4 regions of the Lactiplantibacillus koreensis genome follow, and region 4 is predicted to be linked to each of the others. Evidence: predicted binding sites of a transcription regulator. Region 4 holds the regulator's gene; each other region holds the start of a gene.
What was found. Region 4 encodes LexA, which represses DNA repair genes until DNA is damaged. Its sites were predicted from a motif close to CNAACANNTGTTNG; they were not measured.

Region 1: a site for LexA is predicted at 3,659-3,672, ahead of C5Z25_RS08045 (ATP-dependent DNA helicase). Genes of this name have one in related genera too.
Region 2: a site for LexA is predicted at 2,095-2,108, ahead of ruvA (Holliday junction branch migration protein RuvA). Genes of this name have one in related genera too.
Region 3: a site for LexA is predicted at 2,483-2,496, ahead of dinB (DNA polymerase IV). Genes of this name have one in related genera too.

What each region holds. Positions count from the first base shown of each region.
Region 1 is NZ_CP027190.1:1,675,908-1,681,172, forward strand. It holds gene C5Z25_RS08035 (sce7725 family protein) at 1-537, opposite strand, end outside; gene C5Z25_RS08040 (hypothetical protein) at 534-1,250, opposite strand; gene C5Z25_RS08045 (ATP-dependent DNA helicase) at 1,240-3,621, opposite strand; gene C5Z25_RS08050 (hypothetical protein) at 4,002-4,367, opposite strand; gene C5Z25_RS08055 (acetate/propionate family kinase) at 4,543-5,265, shown strand, end outside.
Region 2 is NZ_CP027190.1:554,183-559,447, forward strand. It holds gene queA (tRNA preQ1(34) S-adenosylmethionine ribosyltransferase-isomerase QueA) at 1-422, opposite strand, end outside; gene ruvB (Holliday junction branch migration DNA helicase RuvB) at 443-1,453, opposite strand; gene ruvA (Holliday junction branch migration protein RuvA) at 1,464-2,072, opposite strand; gene C5Z25_RS02840 (hypothetical protein) at 2,248-2,763, shown strand; gene C5Z25_RS02845 (YfhO family protein) at 2,783-5,265, opposite strand, start outside.
Region 3 is NZ_CP027190.1:543,028-548,292, forward strand. It holds gene C5Z25_RS02795 (DEAD/DEAH box helicase) at 1-268, opposite strand, end outside; gene C5Z25_RS02800 (DHH family phosphoesterase) at 271-1,227, opposite strand; gene dinB (DNA polymerase IV) at 1,319-2,452, opposite strand; gene C5Z25_RS02810 (immunoglobulin-like domain-containing protein) at 2,577-5,265, opposite strand, start outside.
Region 4 is NZ_CP027190.1:294,930-300,194, forward strand. It holds gene C5Z25_RS01400 (GIY-YIG nuclease family protein) at 1-150, opposite strand, end outside; gene C5Z25_RS01405 (tRNA1(Val) (adenine(37)-N6)-methyltransferase) at 140-892, opposite strand; gene C5Z25_RS01410 (lysophospholipid acyltransferase family protein) at 1,005-1,640, shown strand; gene C5Z25_RS01415 (YneF family protein) at 1,661-1,897, opposite strand; gene C5Z25_RS01420 (DUF896 domain-containing protein) at 1,995-2,234, opposite strand; gene lexA (transcriptional repressor LexA) at 2,389-3,021, shown strand; gene C5Z25_RS01430 (DNA alkylation repair protein) at 3,057-3,698, opposite strand; gene C5Z25_RS01435 (hypothetical protein) at 3,837-4,442, shown strand; partial or broken gene C5Z25_RS01440 (hydroxymethylglutaryl-CoA synthase) at 4,491-5,265, opposite strand, start outside.

The sequences.
Region 1 (5,265 bases), 1.1 Mb from region 4:
GGCAGGGGCGAAATAGTCATCGGTTAGCTGGGCATAGTCGGCGACATGGGGCCAAAAGGTGAGCGAATCAGTTAACAAAATTGACCGTGAGCCAGCTATTTGATGGAGGCGGGCTTCATTTGGAATCAAGATACCGGCGACTTGTTTTAAAACTGCCGTACGTTGGTAAGTCTTGAGCAACGGATAGTTGGGCGCAATCGAGAGGCTCGTCTGACCAGGCGTAGTGGTTAAAAAATCCGCACTAAAATCTGCCGCTAAAATGGCGCTTGGATGATAAAATGGGGCACTGGTGAGGTCTGGTAAGGGATACAACCTAGTGTGATTCAAGCCGTAAACACTCACTTGGGGGTTGGCAATGACACTAAAGGGTTGTTTCGCTGCTAACAAGACCTGGACCGTTTGTTGGAGTTCCTTGGAATCGCGAACGGGTTCAATTATAGGAATGATATGCGGGCCCAGCTGCTGGTTTTCACATAGCGCTTTTAAAGCTAGCAAGTCATACATCCGACCGCGCAGATAAGGATAATAAGTTGTCATAAGCGATCCGCTAAGTTGGGCTGTGTTAAGGCATGCAACTTTAATTGCAGCGCTTGATACTCAGAATTCCGAGCATCTAGTTCGGTTTGAAGGGCAGTAACAGCTTCGGTCTGGAGGTCGGTGACGAACCGATCATAGAGATTTTGATCAGGGTGATAGATATCGTAGCCGACTTGGGCCCGTTGTTTAAGCGCTTTGAAAAGTTGGTCATCAGAATACAAGGCCAGGCCTTTTTTGACTCGTTTGGCTTTATCGACTTCACGAAATAAGGAAGCAATGAAATGACTCGTCAGCGGGCCAGCGTCAACTTGTAATGGTTGATGCTGGGCCTTTTTAGCAATGGTTAAAAAGCCCGGGGTTGTTAGCGGTGCGGGCGCTAAGTCCAAGGCGCGTTGGTCAAAGGCCCGATAAATGAGGACCCCAATATGCGCCGGAATTTCGGCGGCAACTTCATCGTAAAGCTTTTTGGGCAGCACGAAATAATTATAGTTACCAATAAAGGATAATTTGGCTTTGGAATGAAAATCAGCTTTGGTCACTTTTAGTTCGTAACAGCGCCATTCAACCTGCCCATCGGCCAGTTGTTGATAGCTCAAGGTGTCGACAATGCCCTGATCAGCTGGCATTGAAACTTCTTCAACCACGTAGGCCCCTTGGTCGAGGCAGTAATGGTAAAGGGTGCTTTCTAATTGACGGGTTAATTTAGTTTTCATGTGTGTGGTCTCCCTGAGTGGTTTGCCAAAAATTAGCAATCGTGGCGGTGAGTTGTGGGACAGATTGGATCCGTTGGAAATATTGCCAGTGCGGTGGAAATAGCTCAGTATAGCGCCGGCTGGCAAAGCGTTGATCCAGTAACAAAATAATGCCGGTATCATGGCTACTGCGAATCAGTCGTCCCGCTGCTTGCAACACATTATTCATGCCGGGTAGCTGATAAGCGTAGGCAAAGCCGTTACCGTTGTTATGGTCATAGTAGTCGCGAATCAGATTCGTTTCGGCACTTAGTCCGGGCAGGCCGACACTAACGATAGCGACCCCAATTAAGCGGTCACCGCGTAAGTCAATGCCTTCAGAGAAGATGCCACCCAAAACGCAAAAGCCAACTAACGTTTCAGTCGCTTCGGCTTTAAATTGGGCTAAAAAAGTGGTCCGAGCGGTCGCGTCCATGCCCGTCGTTTGGGCGGTCGTTTGGATGTCCGGGTAAGCTAATTCAAAAGCGGCTTTCAGCTGACTGAGATAACCATATGATGGGAAGAAAATCAGATAGTTGCCTGTTTTAGCGGTCACTAAGGCATGCAGACTTGCGATAATGGCGGCCTCGCTATGCGCACGTTCATGGTAAGTGGTTTGGACGTACTGTGTGACCAGAATTGCTTGATGTTTAGGCGGAAATGGTGAAGGTAATTGATAGGCGAGGCTGTTAGCTTGCCCGCCCAACACGTCTTGATAGTAGGTCATAGGTGATAAAGTCGCTGAAAATAAGACGGCACCAGCACCTAGGCTTAGCGATTGGTCTAAAAAATCACTCGGATCGAGGCAAAGTTCCTTAACCGTGATATGATGCCCGTCACGGACAAGCCGTGTCTGATAACTACCATCGTATAAATCGCCGATTTTAACAAAAGTGAGACTTGCAAAAAAATAATCACGAACGGCATTTAAGAGCTCGGATGGTGATTGCTGTTGAAGCCAATCACTGACGAATTCATTGAAAGTGCGCAACGTCTTTAATAATTTTTCAGGTGGTTCTATCGCAATTTGTGAGGTGACGTCATCAGCTAAGAGCACTTTGTTGAGGCGAGTAAAGGACCGTTGCACTTTTTTTAATGCCTGTTGTAAGTCGTCGCTAGCTTGGGATTTGTCCGGTAAGGCTAACTTTAATAAAGCCGCGATGGGTTGGTCACTGATGGTCGCTGAATACATATCACGGGCGCGACTAACTAGATTATGGACTTCGTCGACTAAGAAAAAGGTGTTTTCATCGGACTCACTGAAGAAGCGTTGTAAATAAACTAAGGGATCGAATAGATAGTTGTAGTCACAAATAATGACATCACAAAATAGGGCCGCGTCCAGTGAAAATTCAAACGGGTCCAACGTGTGTTTCCTGGCATAAGTTTCAATAACGGGACGAGTCAATTGATCTTCGTGCGTTAATAAATCCTTTAAGGCCGGCTTTAGTCGATCGTAGTAGCCCAGCATGAAGGGATTCTCTTCTGGTGGCACGTCGCGTTCTTCTGGAAACTGAATCTGATCTTTAGCCGTTAAGGTGATGCTTTTTAAGGTTAACCCATCGTGGCTCATTAAAGTCACTGCATCTTCAGCGACGTGGCGCGTGCTTTGCTTGGCTGTTAGATAAAATAAGCGTTCGATGGTATCTTCACCTAAAGCCTTAATTGCTGGAAATAGGGTAGAAATAGTTTTACCGGTTCCCGTGGGTGCCTCGACGAAAAGGCGCTTTTGTAAGCGAATGGCTTTGTAAACAGCGACAGCTAATTCCCGTTGACCCGTCCGATAGGCAGGAAATGGAAAGGGCAGTGACTTGATTGAAGCATTGCGCTGGTCGCGTAAATCAGCCCGCAAGGTTAGCCAATAGTTGTATTCAGTAATCAACGTTTTAAAGAAGGTCGCCAGTTCAGCGCGGGTCAAGATACGTTGAGTTTTAGTGATTTTTTCATTAATAACTTGAAAGTAAGTGAGTTGTAATGTGACCTGGTCGATTGCTGGATGGTCTTGTAAGAAGAGGTAGCCATAAACTTGAACTTGGCCCCAATATAAATCCCGAGTGTTATCAGTTAAGTCGTCGTAGGCTTGATCGGAAGTTTTGATTTCTTCAATTAGAGTACCAGCATCCGTGGTCTGAATGCCATCGGCGCGACCTGAAATTAAGTAGTCGGTGCCCGCCATTGTCACAGTTTTTTTAAGATAAACCTCGCTTTGATAATCCACCGATCGACTACTTTGCAGTTGCCGATGAATCTTTGCACCAGCGAGGGCGGTGTTTTGACTATTTTTAATTTCGTTCAAGTCGCCTTTACGCAGGACGAACTCAACGAGTTGACGAATCCCAATTTTAGTCGCCATACGCAACGCCTTTCTGATTTTGATTGGCTTTAATTATAAAACAGACGTTCGCTTTCGGCAAGAGTGCGCCAAAAGGTGGTCAGCCACCGAGCATAGCTACGCCAGACCTCTGATGCGCCCTAGGCATCGGAGGTCTGGCGTAGCTAAGCCCAGGTAGTTGCCTTTTGAAGCACGTTTCGTCTATCAAAATAGTCAAAGTTCCTCTGATGCGCCCTAGGCATCGGAGGTCTGGCGTAGCTAAGCCCAGGTAGTTGCCTTTTGAAGCACGTTTCGGCTATCAAAATAGTAGTCGAGCCTTTAAAAAATACATGAAAGATTATCGCCACCACAAACAGACCTTCATCTAGCGACAAAGGTCTGACTAATTTTAAGGCATACTCTTATTGATACCAACGACTTCGCCGCCGTTTCATGACTTGACCAAGGTTGAAGCCGTAACTCACAATGCCAGCCATGACAACGGTGGCAATGATGGCACCTAGCCAAGTGTAAGGTGTGCTGAAGTAAGCGGCATAGCCGGTACATAAGCTAATCAAGCTAATCGTGCTTATTAACAGCCAGAAAGGTGTGGGCTTAAAGAAGATGAGCCCTGCTAAGAATAAGATTGCGGCTGTTACAGTGGCTTCAACACTTAGGCGGGTACCGAACTGGGTCAGGAGGGCGATGACTAATAAGCCAGCGCCCACGACTAATAAGACGGTTGCGAATAAGTTACTGATGCTCCAATGAAAAGGTTGCTTTGCCATCTCAATCCCCTCGCTTTCGTTAAGGCTATTATACCGTAGCCGTTGCGGGGGCAAAAATAATATGCGTCAGTAGGTGAACAAAATGGTGCCATTTTCAACGTGCTATTGAAAGCGTATCCATAATTGGTTACACTAACAGTATGCACACTTGATGATGGATGGAGGAAATCGCATAATGGCAAAAGTATTAGCAATTAATGCTGGTAGTTCGACTTTGAAATGGAAGTTGTTTAATTTACCAGCTGAAACGGTCATCGCTTCTGGAATGGTGGACCGGTTAGGCTTACCTAATTCAGTTTTTGAGATTAAAAAGGCGGACGGGGTGAAGTATTCAGAGACGAAACCCAAGATTGATGTTCATGAAGCCGCCGCCATGGTTTTGACGCGGTTAAAGAGTGACGGCATTCTAGCACATTTGAGTGAAATTACTGGGGTCGGTCATCGAATCGTCGCCGGTGGGGAAGAATTCAAAGATTCAGTAATTATTACCCCAACGACGTTAAAACAAATTAAGGCATTATCCGAATATGCGCCGTTACACAATCCAACGCAAGCTTATTATATTGAAGTTTTTCAGCAATTATTGCCAAAGACGGTCCAAGTGGCGGTCTTTGACACCTCACTATATGCGACGATGCCGGCAGTAAATTATCTCTATAGTATTCCTTATGACTATTATCAAAAATTTGGTGCGCGTAAATATGGCGCCCACGGAACGAGTCATCGCTACGTCGCCCATCGCACGGCGGAACTTTTAGACAAGCCGTTAGCTGACTTGAAGCTAATCACGTTGCATTTAGGTTCTGGTGCTTCGATTACGGCCTTCGATCATGGTAAGGCGGTTGATACGTCGATGGGCTTTACCCCATTGGCAGGAATAACCATGAGTACCCGTTCT
Region 2 (5,265 bases), 260 kb from region 4:
ATAAAGATGCCATCGTAATGAAATTCAATCAAACGAATGCCATCTTCTTTTTCAGCTGTCACGGTCGCCGTTAATTGACCATCACCAAAAGAAATCACCGTACCAACATGGGCCCGCTTAGCGGGTTTCATTAAGGTTTCCCATTCGTCACCTTCAGTATTGTGTAATAACAAGACCTCCGCATGACCCCCAGTTTCGGGCTTAACGCCGTACAACCGTGCAGGCATGACCCGCGAGTTGTTCATAACCACGGCATCGCCGGGATTTAAGTCATCGATAATGTCATAAAAATGTTTATCTTGCATGACACCCGTTTGGCGATTCAAATCAAGCAACCGCGACGTATCGCGTTGTTTGATGGGCGTTTGGGCAATCAATTCATGTGGTAACTCATAATCAAAATCTTCAAGTGTTAAGCTCATCACTGGGACCTCTTATCTTTTTATTTAGTTTCGGGGAATGGGAACCCTAAATGTTGGTACCCTTTGATGGTGACGACTCGGCCACGTTGCGTCCGCTTTAAGAACCCAATTTGGAGTAAATAAGGCTCTACCACTTCTGCAATTGTATCCGTTTCTTCACCAATATTGGCCGCTAATGTCGCTAAGCCGACTGGACCACCATCGTAATATTCTAACATGGTACGCAATAATTTGTTATCCGTTTCATCTAAGCCGGCTTCATCGACCCGCAGATAGGTGAGCGATTGGCCGACAATCACATCATCAATCGCCGTTTGATCAGCGACTTCCGCAAAATCACGAATCCGCTTGAATAACCGGTTCGCAATCCGAGGCGTGCCCCGTGATCGCCGCGCAATCTCATGCGCACCAGAAGGCTTGATACTCGTTTGAAAAATAGCTGCCGTCCGTTTGACGATGTCTTCTAAGTCACTGACCGCATAATAAGCCATATGCTCAACAATTCCAAACCGATCGCGCAGTGGCGCTGACAACATGCCAGCTCGCGTTGTCGCCCCGATTAACGTAAATGGTGGCAACGGGAAATGCACGGGATGTGCCGTCGGGCCTTGACCAACGACAATATCAACATAGAAGTCTTCCATTGCTGAATAGAGCATTTCTTCCACAATCTTAGGCAACCGATGGATTTCGTCAATGAATAAAATATCACCAGGTTCGAGTTCATTTAACAAAGCCACTAAATCGCCGGGTTTTTCAATCGCCGGGCCACTGGTTGTCCGGATATTAACCGCCATTTCGTTAGCAATGACCATTGCTAAGGTCGTCTTACCTAGACCAGGTGGCCCATATAATAAGACGTGATCTAACGATTCTTCTCGTTTTTGGGCCGCTTCAATATACACACTAAGTTCATGTTTAACCCGATCTTGACCAATGTATTGGGCTAACCGTTGCGGACGCAGCGACTTTTCTAAAGAAGCTTCGGTGGCATCCGTTTTGTCCCCCGATAATAAGTTGTCGTCGTCCATTCAATCCCTCCTACTTCGTCAATAACCGTAATCCTTCACTCAATAAGTCGTTGGTATCCACAGTTTCAGTTTGGCTAAAGTCTTCTAAAGCCTTGGTAATCTTTTTGACCTCACGCTGTGAATAACCCAAGGCAGTTAAGGCGGCTAACGCATCTGCTAGTGCACCTGCATCCGCTGTTGTCGCAACATCCAGCTCAGTCTGTCCAGTAACATCGACGTTCAAGTCGTTTAACTTTCCTTTTAAATCTAGAACAATCTGTTGGGCTGTCTTCTTACCGACCCCGGGAAAACTCGTCAAATAAGTCGCATTTTCCTGATTGATGGCTTGAATCAACCCCGAATGATCATTGTTCGCTAAAATCGCCAATGCTGACTTCGGCCCAATGCCAGAAACCCCCAAAAGCTTTTCAAATAACGCCTTTTCGTCGGCATCATAAAATCCGAACAACGACATGGCGCTCTCGCTGACTGCCTGATGGATGTACATCTTAACGGGTTCAGATGCGACTTGATAACGATACGGATTGGCCGTCAACACTTTATACCCGATGCCCGCCACTTCAATCACGACAAAGCTGGGGGTCACATCGGTAATTTGGCCGAAAAAATATTCATACACGGTTGTTAAGCTCCTTTAAAATAAAACGTATGTTTGCTTGCTAAATTGTACCACAATTACGTGGTCGCTTAATACCGCTAGTCTTTCAAATGCAAATTAGTCAAAATCTGTCTGACTAGACTTGCCGAATCGCGTCAAAACATGCTATGCTCAGGACCTCAGGAGGTTATTTTCTATGCAATTAAATCCTTTTACCGCCGTCTTACCCAGTGCGACTGGCTTAACAAAATTAAAAAATAGCACCACACCCTGGACAGCCGCCGATGAACACATCCAAACAGGTGCCAGTTATTATTGGTACGAACTGACTCAAAATGGCATTCATCAATGGCGTCTCATCGCCCAATGGCCGGATGATGTCACCGTCACCACCATGGTTCCGGGACCGATAAATACCGTGCTCTATCCGCAACAACCCGTCATTGAAATGTTAATTGATGATTGGGTCGGTCATTTTCCTAAAGCCTTTGAACTAACCGATGCGGCGGGTATCACCCACCGGCTCTGGCAGATTACCGATGCCGACGTCAATGCCGACATTACGACAGCTATGGCCCCCGTTGAACCTCGGCAGACTTGGTTAACCACCACCAGCACACCGTTAGTCATGCTAGTTACCGACCAAGAATGGGCCAAATTCAAGACGCCCGTCACCATTCCAGACCATTTCATTAATCTACTCAAAGTTTAACTGACAAGACCGATGGCACCTAGCGTCGGTCTTTTTTGCACCACCAATGCCAGCTAAGCCACCCCACTAGCCCGACACTAATTACCCCACTAAGGACACTTAACCACAGTCCCAGCCTTAACCCTGGCGTCCGATAAGTCAATTTAATGACGTGTTTGCCAGCCGCTAAGTTGGCCCCAACAAAGGCTTTATTGACTACTTGAGTGGCGGTCGTGTGACCATCTACTTGTAACTGCCATCCGGTTGAATATGGGATACTCGTCGTTAACACGGTGGGCTTAGTCGTCGTGGTGGTCCCGGTCACCTGATTAGCGCTAACCTTTAAGTGCGCTAACCCTTGGCGTTGTAATTTTTGCGTTTGCCGAGTATAACTTTTACCGAACGGCACGGCGACTAATTCAGCCTGCTTGAACTTTAAGCCTTGGACCTGCGTAAAGTTTAAGGTAATGACTTTGCGCGCATGAGTGCTGTACCCCAAATTGATGACTGCTGATTTCCGGGGCTCATAATCAGACATGTTGGTCGTCCCTAATTGACTAAAGCTAGCAAGATTATCCGTCGTTTGCGCCGTCAACGTATAACCACTGGCACTTAAATTGCCTTTTAAGCCATCCCGCAACCGATTGATTTGATCAATTTTAGTATTGGGGCGGGCCATTAGCGTACTAGTCTGCTGACTAACCGTCATAGCATGTTGAATCGAGGACCGTTGATAAGTGATGCCTTTTAAGACCAAATAAAGTTCCGTATGCCGATATTTTTTCGGCTGCTTAATCGTTAATTTGACCGGTAAAGCATGACCTTGAACATCACTGGTTAACGCAGTCAAACCGTTTTGATTGGCCGCTTGGTTTTGAGTAACTATTTTTTGATTAGCCGCTACTAAGGCCAATACTTTTTTGGTTGGCATGGTCATCCCAGTTGCCGGAGCCAAGCTTTGACGTTGTTCCGGCGTTAACATGATGGTCGTCGCTGGCAACTTCGATAAAATATTATTCGAACTACCAGTTGCATGTTGATTGCGATAAATGATTACTTTATCCGTCGAATCTAACGTCGTCGTATCATCGGTTTGGGCCGTATAAGCCACTGCTTGACTTCGAGACCGTGGTCGGACTGTCGTGACACCCTTCGCTGGTGTCGTCGTTAAGGCGCCTTGTAGTAGCGCTTGTTCTCGGTCAACCGCTGATAAGCGATCAAAAGCCGTCGTTGTCAATTGTTGCGTCTGCGTATACACCAGCGGTAACGCGCTTTTAGATGCTAACAGCACCGTGCCCGTATGATTACTCAACCCATATACAAATTGATCGGCGTAAATTTTAGGCAAGCCTTTAGCCGTCTTAACGACCCGATAACCAGCCGGTAGGGCTTGCCCTTTCAACTGATCTTCGCGAACAAACAGATAGCGCACCCCTAATAAATTACTTAAGGTCGTCCGTTGATCCAATGTTCCCAACGGTGAATTCATCGCATAATCCACATTACCTAAAGCTTGGCTCAATTGACCAACGTACGCATTTTGCACGGAAAAATATGATCCAACTGTGTGTGTGCCTAAAACCATTGGAATATCACTTTCAGCCGAACGCATCGTATAGTAATTTGGACCTAATGCCGTGCGATAAAAGCCCTGTTTCGGTAAATTAGCTTGGGCCCCGTCTAAGTATCCGTGAACCCACTTCAGCGCCGTGCCCTGCCGCAACTGTTCACTACTCCCCGAAGTCGTATTAATACTCAACCAACCCAAACCATTATTAGCCAAGTTCAGCGTGACCATCCCCATCAGGAGCCAATTAAATTGTCGGTGCGATAGTTTCAGACTCGTTTTAGCTAACAGTAACCCCATTAAAGCCAATAAAATCAGGTAAGTGGCAATGTCATGTTTACGAATATTTAAATAAAAGCCATTAATTAACCAGATGACACCTAACAAGCCACAACTGATTCCAGCGAGCCATTTTAAATCGGCCGCTGTGAGGTGTGGTAACTGGTCAATAAAAATCATCGTGGCATAGGCGAACACCAACGTTGCCATCAATAACCAACGATTAGATGGTGTCGATAAAACATTGAAAACCGCCGCAAATGCCGGCACTAAAATTCCCACTAACATCGCCAGCAAGACCCAGTTCAAATAGCGGTAGCGTTTGAAATGCCGTAAGGTGTAAATCGCCCCGATGAAACTAATACTACTGAGTCCTAAAGTAACCCAATATTGCACGCTCCCGCCATTAGTTAATAACCGGTTCGGCAAATTAACGTAATAGTTGATTGGATACGTCCACAGACCATTGGCAAAATCAAAGCTCGTTCGTGTCGCATGTAACATTGCAAAAATGGTGGGCACCAAAATCGCCCCCGCCATAGTCACGCCGAGCGTCACCGCTACTAATAACCGCCAGAACAGCCCCCAAAACGACCGGAGTTGCGCGCCACTCGACCGCAAATGACCATAGCGGACTAACGCATAAATCAAACTTCCTAACGCTAATAAATAAGCAA
Region 3 (5,265 bases), 250 kb from region 4:
CAGCTTGAATCTGGTAAGCCAGTTCACGACTAGGCGTTGTAATCACGGCTTGGACCCGGCGTTCTTCAGGATCAATACGATTGAGCATTGGTAATAAGAACGTGTGGGTTTTCCCACTCCCGGTAGCTGATTGACCGATAACACTCCGCCCCGCTGCAATCACGGGAATCAATTTTTCTTGAACTTTAGTTGGGTTAACAAAATTAATTTCTTGTAACGCCTGCATTAAAAACGGCTGCAGGTTAAACGCTTTGAAACTTGCGGTCATAGTTAAACCTCTTTCTCATATTGACGAGCAACTTGGTCGAGTTCACGCACAACTTGCTCAATTTCTTGTTGATCTTGCGCTTTAGCACCACTCGCCATTGGATGACCACCACCACCATGATTTTTAGCCAATTCATTGATAGCGGGGCCTTTGGACCGTAATCTGATTCGGAAGTCGCCTTCCTTTTGTTGTAAGAAGATGGCCCAAGTTTTAACCGTATCAATCCGACCGGGTAAGGGCACAACGCCTGCAGTACTAGCATCACCAATGTCAAAAGACGCCATAATATCATTCGTTAAAATCACATAAGCCGCACCAGAATCCAGTTGCGTCAAATGTTCATAAACATACGCTGACAACCGGGCCACTGGTAACGTGATGGTATCTTCAATTCGATTAACCGCAGTTGCGTCTGCGCCGGCTTCCATTAAAGCCGCCGCAGCCCGCATCGTGCTAGGCTTCGTCGCTGAATATAGAAAGCGACCGGTATCGCCAACAATCCCCGCATACAGTAGCCGGGCGGCATTCGCCGTTAAGGTTAATTCTGCCTGACAAGCAGCGTAGAATTCATAGACCAATTCACTAGTACTAGAAGCATCGACATCGACCCATTGGGGGTCACCAAAAGCATCGTCATTAGGATGATGGTCAATCTTAACTAACGTTTGACCGTTATTGTAAAACTCCCCATCAATCCGGGGTTGATTAGCCGTATCTAAAACTAAGACTAAGGCCCCTTCATAGTCGGCTTCGGTGATGTCATCCATCTGGCCGAGCCAATCGAAACCATGGTACTGTTTACCAGGAGTTAACACTCGTTTGGTTGGAAAACTGGTCTTAATAATATCAGCCAATCCCAATTGGCTCCCGATAGCATCGGGATCAGGGCGTTGATGGCGTTGAATAATAATGGTTTTTGCTTGTTTAATTAAATTAAAAATTTCTGTTTGGACGGTCATAATGATCCTTCCTATTCCAATATTTACTGGTGGCTCAAATTCGTGTCACAGTACTTTAGTATACCGAACAATTGCCCTCACGCCAAATTAATTAATTATCACCTGGATATAATGGTAACGTTAAGTTTTCAAATGCAAGGGGCGCTAGCCCAGTTAACGTAATCCCTAATAGTCGAATCCCGGTATCAAAGTGCTCATCAACAACGGTATCAAAGATTTCTTCCGCATATTGATCAAAGACTTCAGCATCATTGGGTAAGAACTCAGTGAACGTCTGCCGCTTCGTAATCGTTACAAAATCCCCATAACGTAATTTCAGGACTAAAGTTTTTCCATGTCGTTGGTGTGATTGCATCGTCGCCGTCACTAACTTAGCCAGCTGTTTTAAATGGGCGCGGACTTCCGTTTGGGTCTGCAAGAACGGTCCAAAAGTCCGTTCCTTACCAATTGATTTGCGTTCACGTTGATATTCCACTGGCCGATCATCGCTCCCGCGTACCCGGCGATACAAAATATAACCGAGCTTACCAAAATGTTGAATTAAATCCATTTCAGTTCGAGCCGCTAAATCCTGTCCCGTCCGAATCCCTAAATCATGCATCTTTGGCACCGTCTTTTTACCGACACCCCGGAATTTTTCAATCGGCTCCCGTAACAGAAAAGCCGTTGCATCGTTAGGTAACACAATGGTTACCCCGGCCGGCTTGCGATAATCCGAGGCCAACTTAGCGATGAATTTATTGTAGGAAATTCCCGTTGAACAAGTTAAATGCGTTTTCTGCCAAATCTCGCGTTGTAGCTGATGAGCCAATTGAACCGCACTATGGATACCAGGCTTATTAATGGTCACGTCCAAGTACGCTTCATCAAAAGCAATTGGTTCAACCATATCCGTATATTCATGAAAGATTTCATGAATTTGGGCCGACACCTCGCGATACAACGGAAAATTAGGTGTCTTAAACACAGCTTTGGAACAAAGTTCTAAGGCTTTTTGGGCAGGCATGGCCGAATGAATGCCATACTGACGTGCCACATAATTAGCGGTAGTCACCACACCACGACCACCTGTCTGACGGGGATCATGTGCGATAACCAGTGGCTGTGTACGGTAAGCCGGCTGCTCACGTTCTTCAATTGACGCATAAAAAGCATCCATATCAACATGAATAATTTTACGACTAGTATCAATATTTATAGGTGCTGCAACAATTGCTGTGGCCATCTGATCCCCTCCTAATCACTTCATTATACACAAACGTGTGTTCTGAACGCAATCAGGAAACCCTTAGTAATGAAAAGAGCCCGAGATTTAAAATCCCAAGCTCCTAACACAATTGATCTTAAAATCAATGCCGTTTCAAGAAATAATAAGCTAACCCACTAATAACTGCCAAAATGCCAACTACGGCTGCTGTAATAACTGCACCATGCGTTGTAATTGCGCTCGTCTTAGTCGCTGACTTAGTCTTAGTTTGAGCAATTGCAGCCGCCTTGGTCTTAGGTGCAGTAGTTGACTTGGCTCGAGCCACTGTCCCGGCTGACTTCGTCGTTTTTGCCTTAGTTGCCTTAGCCTTGGTTGTTTCAACCGCTTTGGTAGCCTGTGCTTGTGCCGTTGCTAAGGTCACTTGTGGCGTTTTAGTTGCCATTGTCGGCGTAGCGACCACTACTGGTGCCTGCGATTTTTCGGTAGTAATTGCCGTTGATGTGGCAGTATCCCTAGCCACCGTTGTGACTGGTTTAGTCGCTACTGTCGGCGTCATCTTTGCTTGATACCGAGGCTGACGCGCTTTAGTTGCAATTGCACTAGCAGCTGTCGCACTGGTTGGGTTAGTCACCTGACTAACCGGACTTCCCGCCTGGCTGCCAGTGGTCGGTGCCTGTGAACCAGGTACACTTGGCTGCGGCTTAGCTGACGGCGTTGTGATCACTGGTTTGGTCGGCTTTGAAGCCGCCACGACAGTAATAATCGCCGTACTAGTCTGCGTTTGACCATGACTATCGGTATAGCGATACGTCACTTGATAACGTCCAGGTTGTGTGGTATCCACCGTACCGGTTACGGTCACATCGGCCAACGTAATGGCTTGACCATTGGCATCGACCCCACCGTTAAAGTTTATCGCCTTATCCCATGACGTATTGACGACTACCGTACTGTTATTAACAGTAAAAGTCCGTGCCGGCGCCAACACTGTGACATAAGTCGCTTGCGTAATCACATTGCCTTGGCGATCGATATACGTGTAGGTCACCTTTGTCGTTCCTGGTTGACGCGTATTAATTTGCTTATCCACCGTGACAGCCGTAAAACTTAGTGCTTGCCCAGTAATCGTTGTCCCGGCAAAATTAGTTTGTGGCGACCAACTAGCCCCATTTTCAACGGTCACGGTCGCCGGCACAGTGATGCTAGCTTTAGAAGCCACGACCGTCACCGTCGCAGTTTCAGTCTGCGTCTGCTGATGACTATCCGTATAGGTATAGGTCACTTGATAAGTGCCGGGTTGATTCGTTTTAACTTGATCCGCACCAGTTACAGTCAAATCCGCCAACGTAATGGCTTGACCATTGGCATCTAACCCTGCCGTGGCAAAGTTAGCCGCTGGTAACCAGGTTGTCTTAGGGCCAGCGATGAGTGTCTGGTTCTTCACAGTAAAGCCTTTAGCTGGCGCTAACACCGTCACAATTGTCGTCGCCGCTTGCACGTTACCTTGGCTATCGGTGTAATGATAAGTCACCTTATAAGTGCCAGCTTGCGTGGTTTTAACCGGATTATCAACCGAAACTGCTGAATAGTTCAACGCCTTGCCGGTCACATCTGTCCCAACAAAGTTAGTGGCTGGTGACCATGTCGAGCCGTTCTCAACCGTGGCCGTCGTTGGCACCGTGATACTGGCTTTAGAAGCCACAACTGTAATGGTCGCAGTTGCAACCCGCTTTTGCTGATGACTGTCCACATACACATAACTAATTTGATAAGTACCGGCTTTAAGCGGATTCACTTGACCTTGAACCGTGACATCCGCAAACGTAATTGGCGTGCCATTTGCATCTAAGCCCGCACTAACAAAATTATCCGTCGCCGACCAAGTCGTCTTAGGTCCCGCAATTAAGGTGCTATCTTTGACGGTAACGCCTTGCGCTGGAGCTAAGACCGTCACTTTAGTCGTGCCAATCTTAACGTTGCCTTGACTGTCGGTATACGAATAAGTCACCGTATACGTCCCAGCTTGTGTGGCTTTAACTGGATTATCGACAGTCACTGCCGAGTAGGCTAACGATTGACCCGTGGCATCCGTCCCGGTAAAGTTCGTCGCTGGTGTCCAATCAGCACCATTTTCAATGGTAGTAGCAGTTGGCACCGTCAGACTTGCTTTAGAAGCGACCACCGTAATCGTCACCGTCTCAGTCTGCGTCTGCTGATGACTATCCGTATAGGTATAGGTCACTTGATAAGTGCCCACTTTAGTTGGATCAACCGTGCCACTCACTTGCACGTCTGCCAATGTAATCGCCGTCCCATTCGCATCTAAGCCAGCATTACCGAAATTATCGGCTTGTGTCCAAGTCGTTTTTGGTCCCGCAATTAAGGTACTATTTTTTACAGTAAACCCTTGGGCCGGCGCTAAGACAGTCACTTTGGTGGTACCAGTCTTAACGTTGCCTTGACTATCCGTGTACGAATAAGTCACCGTATAAGTCCCAGCTTGCGTTGTTTTGACTGGATTATCCACTGAAACTGACGCGTAATCTAACGGTTTACCAGTGACATCGGTCCCGACAAAGTCTGTTGCTGGTGACCAATCAGTCCCATTTTCAATGGTAGTCGTAGCGGGGACCGTCACACTGGCCTGAGAAGCAACCACTGTAATCGTCGCCGTTTCAGTCTGTGTCTGCTGATAACTATCGGTATAGGTATACGTTACTTGATAAGTGCCCGCTTTAGTTGGATCAACGGTGCCAGTCACTTGGACGTTACTTGCCGTAATGGTCGTCCCATTGGCGGCTAACCCAGCACTAGCAAAATTATCGGCCTTT
Region 4 (5,265 bases):
TAACGGACGGCGTGTTTTGGCCCGGGTGTATTTAGCCCCTTTGCCTGCATTATGCGTCGCTAACCGGCGCTCCAAATCATCAGTAAAGCCCCCGTACAACGTTTGATCTGCACACAACAATACATAAAAATAGTAAACTTTAGTTGCCATAAAGTAACTGCCGCACCTCGTCTCCATACGTCCCGTCTGCTTGGTAAACAACTACTGGTGGCAAGATTCGAACGCCATTTGAACGGCCATCCTTAATCATTTCAACTAACACCATATTAGCTTCACGATCAGCCTTAGGATGTACAAAACGAATTCGTTTCGGTGCTAATCGATGCTGCGCCATTGCTTGGAATAACTCATCTAGCCGATCTGGCCGATGTACAAAATACGCTTTGCCCGTCATTTTAAGTAAGCCACTAGTCACCATTAAAATTTGATCCAAATTAGCTGAAATTTCATGGCGGGCAATTGCTAAATGTGGATTGGGATTCTTTTGACTTTGAGGCTGATCTTTAAAGTACGGTGGATTGCATAATACCACATCAACTGAATCTTTGGCGATTTTTGTCGTCACTGTCAATAAATCCTGATTCAACACTGTCATGCGATCAGTGAGTTGGTTCAGTTCAATACTCCGCTGTGCCATATCCGCAAGTCGGGGTTGCAATTCAACTTCAACGATTGCACCGTTAGTTTGTTGACTCACAAATAAGCCCACCGCACCATTGCCAGCGCACAAATCAACTGTCAGCGTTTTAGCACTACGCGGTACTTGCGCAAAAGCCCCCAGTAAAACCGCATCTAATGAAAAAGAAAACACTTGTGAACTTTGAATAATTTGAATATCTTTACTATATAATTGATCAATGCGCTCATCAGCGCGTAATGGGACCGTCGTCATCCAAATAGCCTACTTTCAAAAAAATATCAGTGTCAGCATACCATAATTTGCTTGCAGAAATTAAGATTATTGGTCATACTATGACCAATAACCAATCGAAAGGAAGTTTGCGATGTTTTATTCATTTATGCGGGGACTGGTACGGGGGTTAGTTGCCATCATTAATGGCAATACCCACTACCAAGGTCGCGAAAACTTACCGCAAGGTGCCTATATTCTAGTTGGGCCCCACCGCTCATGGTTTGACCCGTTGTTATATGCACTAGCGGGTAGCCCCATGCAATTTAGCTTCATGGCTAAAGAAGAACTTTTTAAAAATCCGATTTTACGCACAATTTTAACTAAGGCCAATGCGTTTCCTGTCAATCGCCAACATCCAGGACCATCAGCGATTAAAACCCCGGTCAAATTTCTACGTAGTGGTCAACTATCGTTAATCATGTTTCCTTCTGGGACTCGGCATTCTCAGGAACTCAAAGGTGGCGCAACCGTCATTGCTAAAATGGCTGGTGTCCCCCTCATTCCCACGGTCTATCAAGGACCATTAACTTTCGGACGTTTGTTTAGTCGGCGTCGCATCACGGTCCGCTTTGGCAAGCCCATCTATGTTGATCGTAAGTTAAAGCTTGATGAAGCTGGTCAGAAGCAAATCGAAACTCAAATGCTTACCGCTTTTGATGACCTCGATAAAAAAATTAATCCAAATTTTCATTACATCGATCCAGCCGAAAAAAAACACGCCAACTAAGGCGTGTTTTTTATTAGCACTTATTTGCTGTCATTTTTAGCCGAAGCCTTCATTGAGTTAAGCATTTGATGCAATTTCTTTTCGGATGGGCGTTGACCCATTTGCATCATCATGCTGCGCAACATTTCTTCACTAATTGGTGGATTTTGTTTTAAGTAGTTTTGCATGTAGTGCCGCGCACCAAAGAAACCACCAGTAATCCCAACTAAAACACCAACAAGCACGATTAAGATCCAAATACCAGTAGACACAGTCATTCCCCTCCTTTATTACCGTATTCATTAAACTAGTCTACACAAATTACTTATAAAAGAAAAGGAAAATTTGTCAATTGACAAATCTTCCTTGAAGCGCTTAATCGTCGCGTAAGCCCCGATCACGTTGAACCTGGCGAACCTTTTCAGGAGTCACTTCTTGACCATCTTTATCATAAACTTGTAACATTTCAACTTGTTGCCGGAATCCGGCCCGAAATTCTTTTAAATATTTTTCACGTAATTCTTGGCGTTCAGCCGCTTCCAGCTCAGTTAACCCTTCTGCCTTGGCTTTGTGTGCCAATTCATTAATCCGGGCAAGTAGCTCTTTTGAAATCAATCCACTCACTCCTTTCAAAAGCAAGAATAGAATACACGATTTTTGACCTTAAATCAATTCTCAGGGTTTGTCAACCGAACATTTGTTTGAAAGCCACTAAAAGCTATGCTACAATTGACATAATAACTATGAAAATAAAAAATGAGGTGCCAAGATGAGTAAAACATCAGAAAGCAAACAAATGGCCGTTCTACGTTTTATTTATGAACGCGTCAATGAAAAAGGTTATCCGCCAACTGTCCGCGAAATTGGCGAAGCCGTGTCACTATCTTCAACATCAACGGTCCATGGTCACATTTCTCGGTTGGAGAAAAAAGGGTTAATTGAAAAAGATCCCACAAAGCCACGTGCCATTGAAGTAACCGCAGCTGGTTTTGAAGCTTTAGGGGTCGAAACCACCCCCCATCAAATTCCAATGCTTGGCACAGTGGCCGCTGGACAACCAATCTTGGCGGTTCAGGAAGCGACTGACTATTTCCCAATTCCAAAAGATTTGGAAACTTTCGGTGGCGATTTATTCATGCTCACCATTCGTGGTGAAAGTATGATTAACATCGGCATCTTAAACGGTGACCAAGTCATCGTGCGCCGGCAAACAGCCGCCGACAATGGAGACATTATCATTGCAATGACCGACGAAAATGAAGCTACTTGCAAACGATTCTTTAAAGAAGCTGATCATTATCGGCTACAACCAGAAAATGATGCGATGGCACCAATTATTTTAACCAACGTTGCTGTCTTGGGTAAAGTAGTTGGATTATATCGCGACATGCTCTATCAATAAGCTTTTATCGACCGGTGACGTTGGTTGCCGGTCTTTTATTTGGGTAAATATTTACTGCCTTCACGTATCACTAGTGGTGATAATGCGTGTGCCGCAATAAATTGCGTCACCCAAGCCGGATTGGTTTTGCTATAATCTCGCAATGCCCAACCAATCGCTTTTTGAATAAAAAATTCATCATCAGTTCGATTAGTTAGAATCGCCGTCGTCAAATAGGCCTGATCGGTCATTTGACGGCGTCCCAATTGTAGGATAATACCTACCCGCCGAAGCCAAAAATCTGATGCTTGTATATATGCTGGCCCCAATTCTGGCAATGCCTGCTGTTGCTCAATGTAAGTCGCCAACAACTTACGCCAGCTATCAACGCTATCCCACCAGGCATTGTGTGTCACCTGTTGCCTACACCACTCATACTGACTTGGTGTTAAGCGACGTACATTTGCTAAAGCCAAATCAATCGCAACATAGTGATACTCTCGAAAAGGTTGCTCATAATAAAATACTAGCCAATCCTGTAGCTCAGTTGATGTCAATGTTTGACTAGCTTTAAGATATGGCTGCGTTAATTGCCGTCGTTCACTCGCTCGCACACCTAAAAATTTGAATTGATGTCGCATATAGCCCGCCATCGCTGCTTGATTCGCCGGTTGAACCGGTAAAAATAAATCTGGCATGCTGTTTCCCCCTCAAGTTGCTTACTAACTTATTTAATATTAATGCTGATTTTTTTCTCAGCTGATCTAATCTTAATGGGTTGAACGCTGGTTGAATGGTATAATGGTTACACTAATTTTATACAGGGAGTTGTTGACATGTTATTTCTAGCCATTATTGGCTTGCTAGTTTTCACAATGGCCATCTTTTCAATCTTTGCCGCTCGTCAAACTGGCGGTGGTTGGAAAACCTTTGCAATCATCGCCGTAATTAGTGCTCTCACAATTGGTTATGCTGTTTATAAGCTACCATTTTGGTCCCACAATCAAGCTACCGCCGCCCAATCAAATTCGTCAGCTAGTCAGAGCTCAGCAAAACTCAGTTCGTCACATGCCGTTTTTAATGAAGACACCACTAAAAAAGCGGCGGCTACGATTAAACTGAAAGAAAACAACATTCTCAAACAATTAAAATCAAATTATCATACGATTGGTACTGTCACTTTAGACCGAACAACAAAAACCTTTACCGTCAACCCAACAAATAAAGACTACGTTCAATCATTAAAAACAATTCAAAAATATCCGGATAAAAACCAAAAAGCTCGGACAACGATTACGACAAATTTTCAAACACTCTCGAGTTCAATTCAAAAAAACTTAGCAGCAGGTTATACTATTCGTCTCATGCAACCAGAACAACCTGATAATACCCTATTGAGTGTTAAAGACGGCAAAATCATTATTAATCAATTACAAAAATAAGTAAAAACATCATTGTAGCCAGTTATTGCTAACTACAATGATGTTTTTTTAAACCCGTTGATCACGATATTGTCGTTGCTCTTGTTTCTGACCGGTTAAGACAAAGCGATGTGGATCAGTTGCATAATCGATAGTCTGATCCGCAGCTTGCCATTGTAATTGATGTGTAAACAGGTCCTCATATGTCGCAACAGCCACCCGTTGCCGCCGAGCCAATCGTTGGGGCAATCCTAAATCTAAACCATGTTGGTAATTGGCCTGCAACCGACCAGTATAGAATTCACCTTCAGCACCTGAACCATAGCTAAAGAGCCCAATTAAGTCATCAGCTTGCAAATTGGCATCTGATACTAACAAAGACAATAGACTTAAATATAGGGACCCGGTATACAGGTTACCCACTTGTCGATTTAAAGCTCGAGCAGCCTCAAAATGGGTTAATAAGGCGGCTTGTTGTGTTGCATCCGCCAAAGGCAGCACTGACCGTAACGCCTTGATACCCATTTTTGTATATGGCAAATGAAATGTTAATGCCTTAAAATCAGCCAAAGTTCGTTGCTGTTCTGTTAAATGAGTTTTAAAGACATCTTGAAAGTAATCAATGTAAATATTTGATGAATATTTACCATCAACTAACGCCTCGGTATGATACAACGGCCGCCAAAAGTCCATGACATCTTGGCTCAAGGCAACCGCGTCATCATTTAAAGCCAACACTTGCGGATTGGCACTAATCAACATCGCAACTGCCCCGCCACCTTGCGTCGGCTCGCCAGCTGTATGTAAGCCATAACGGGCCACATCCGTGCCGATTACTAGTACT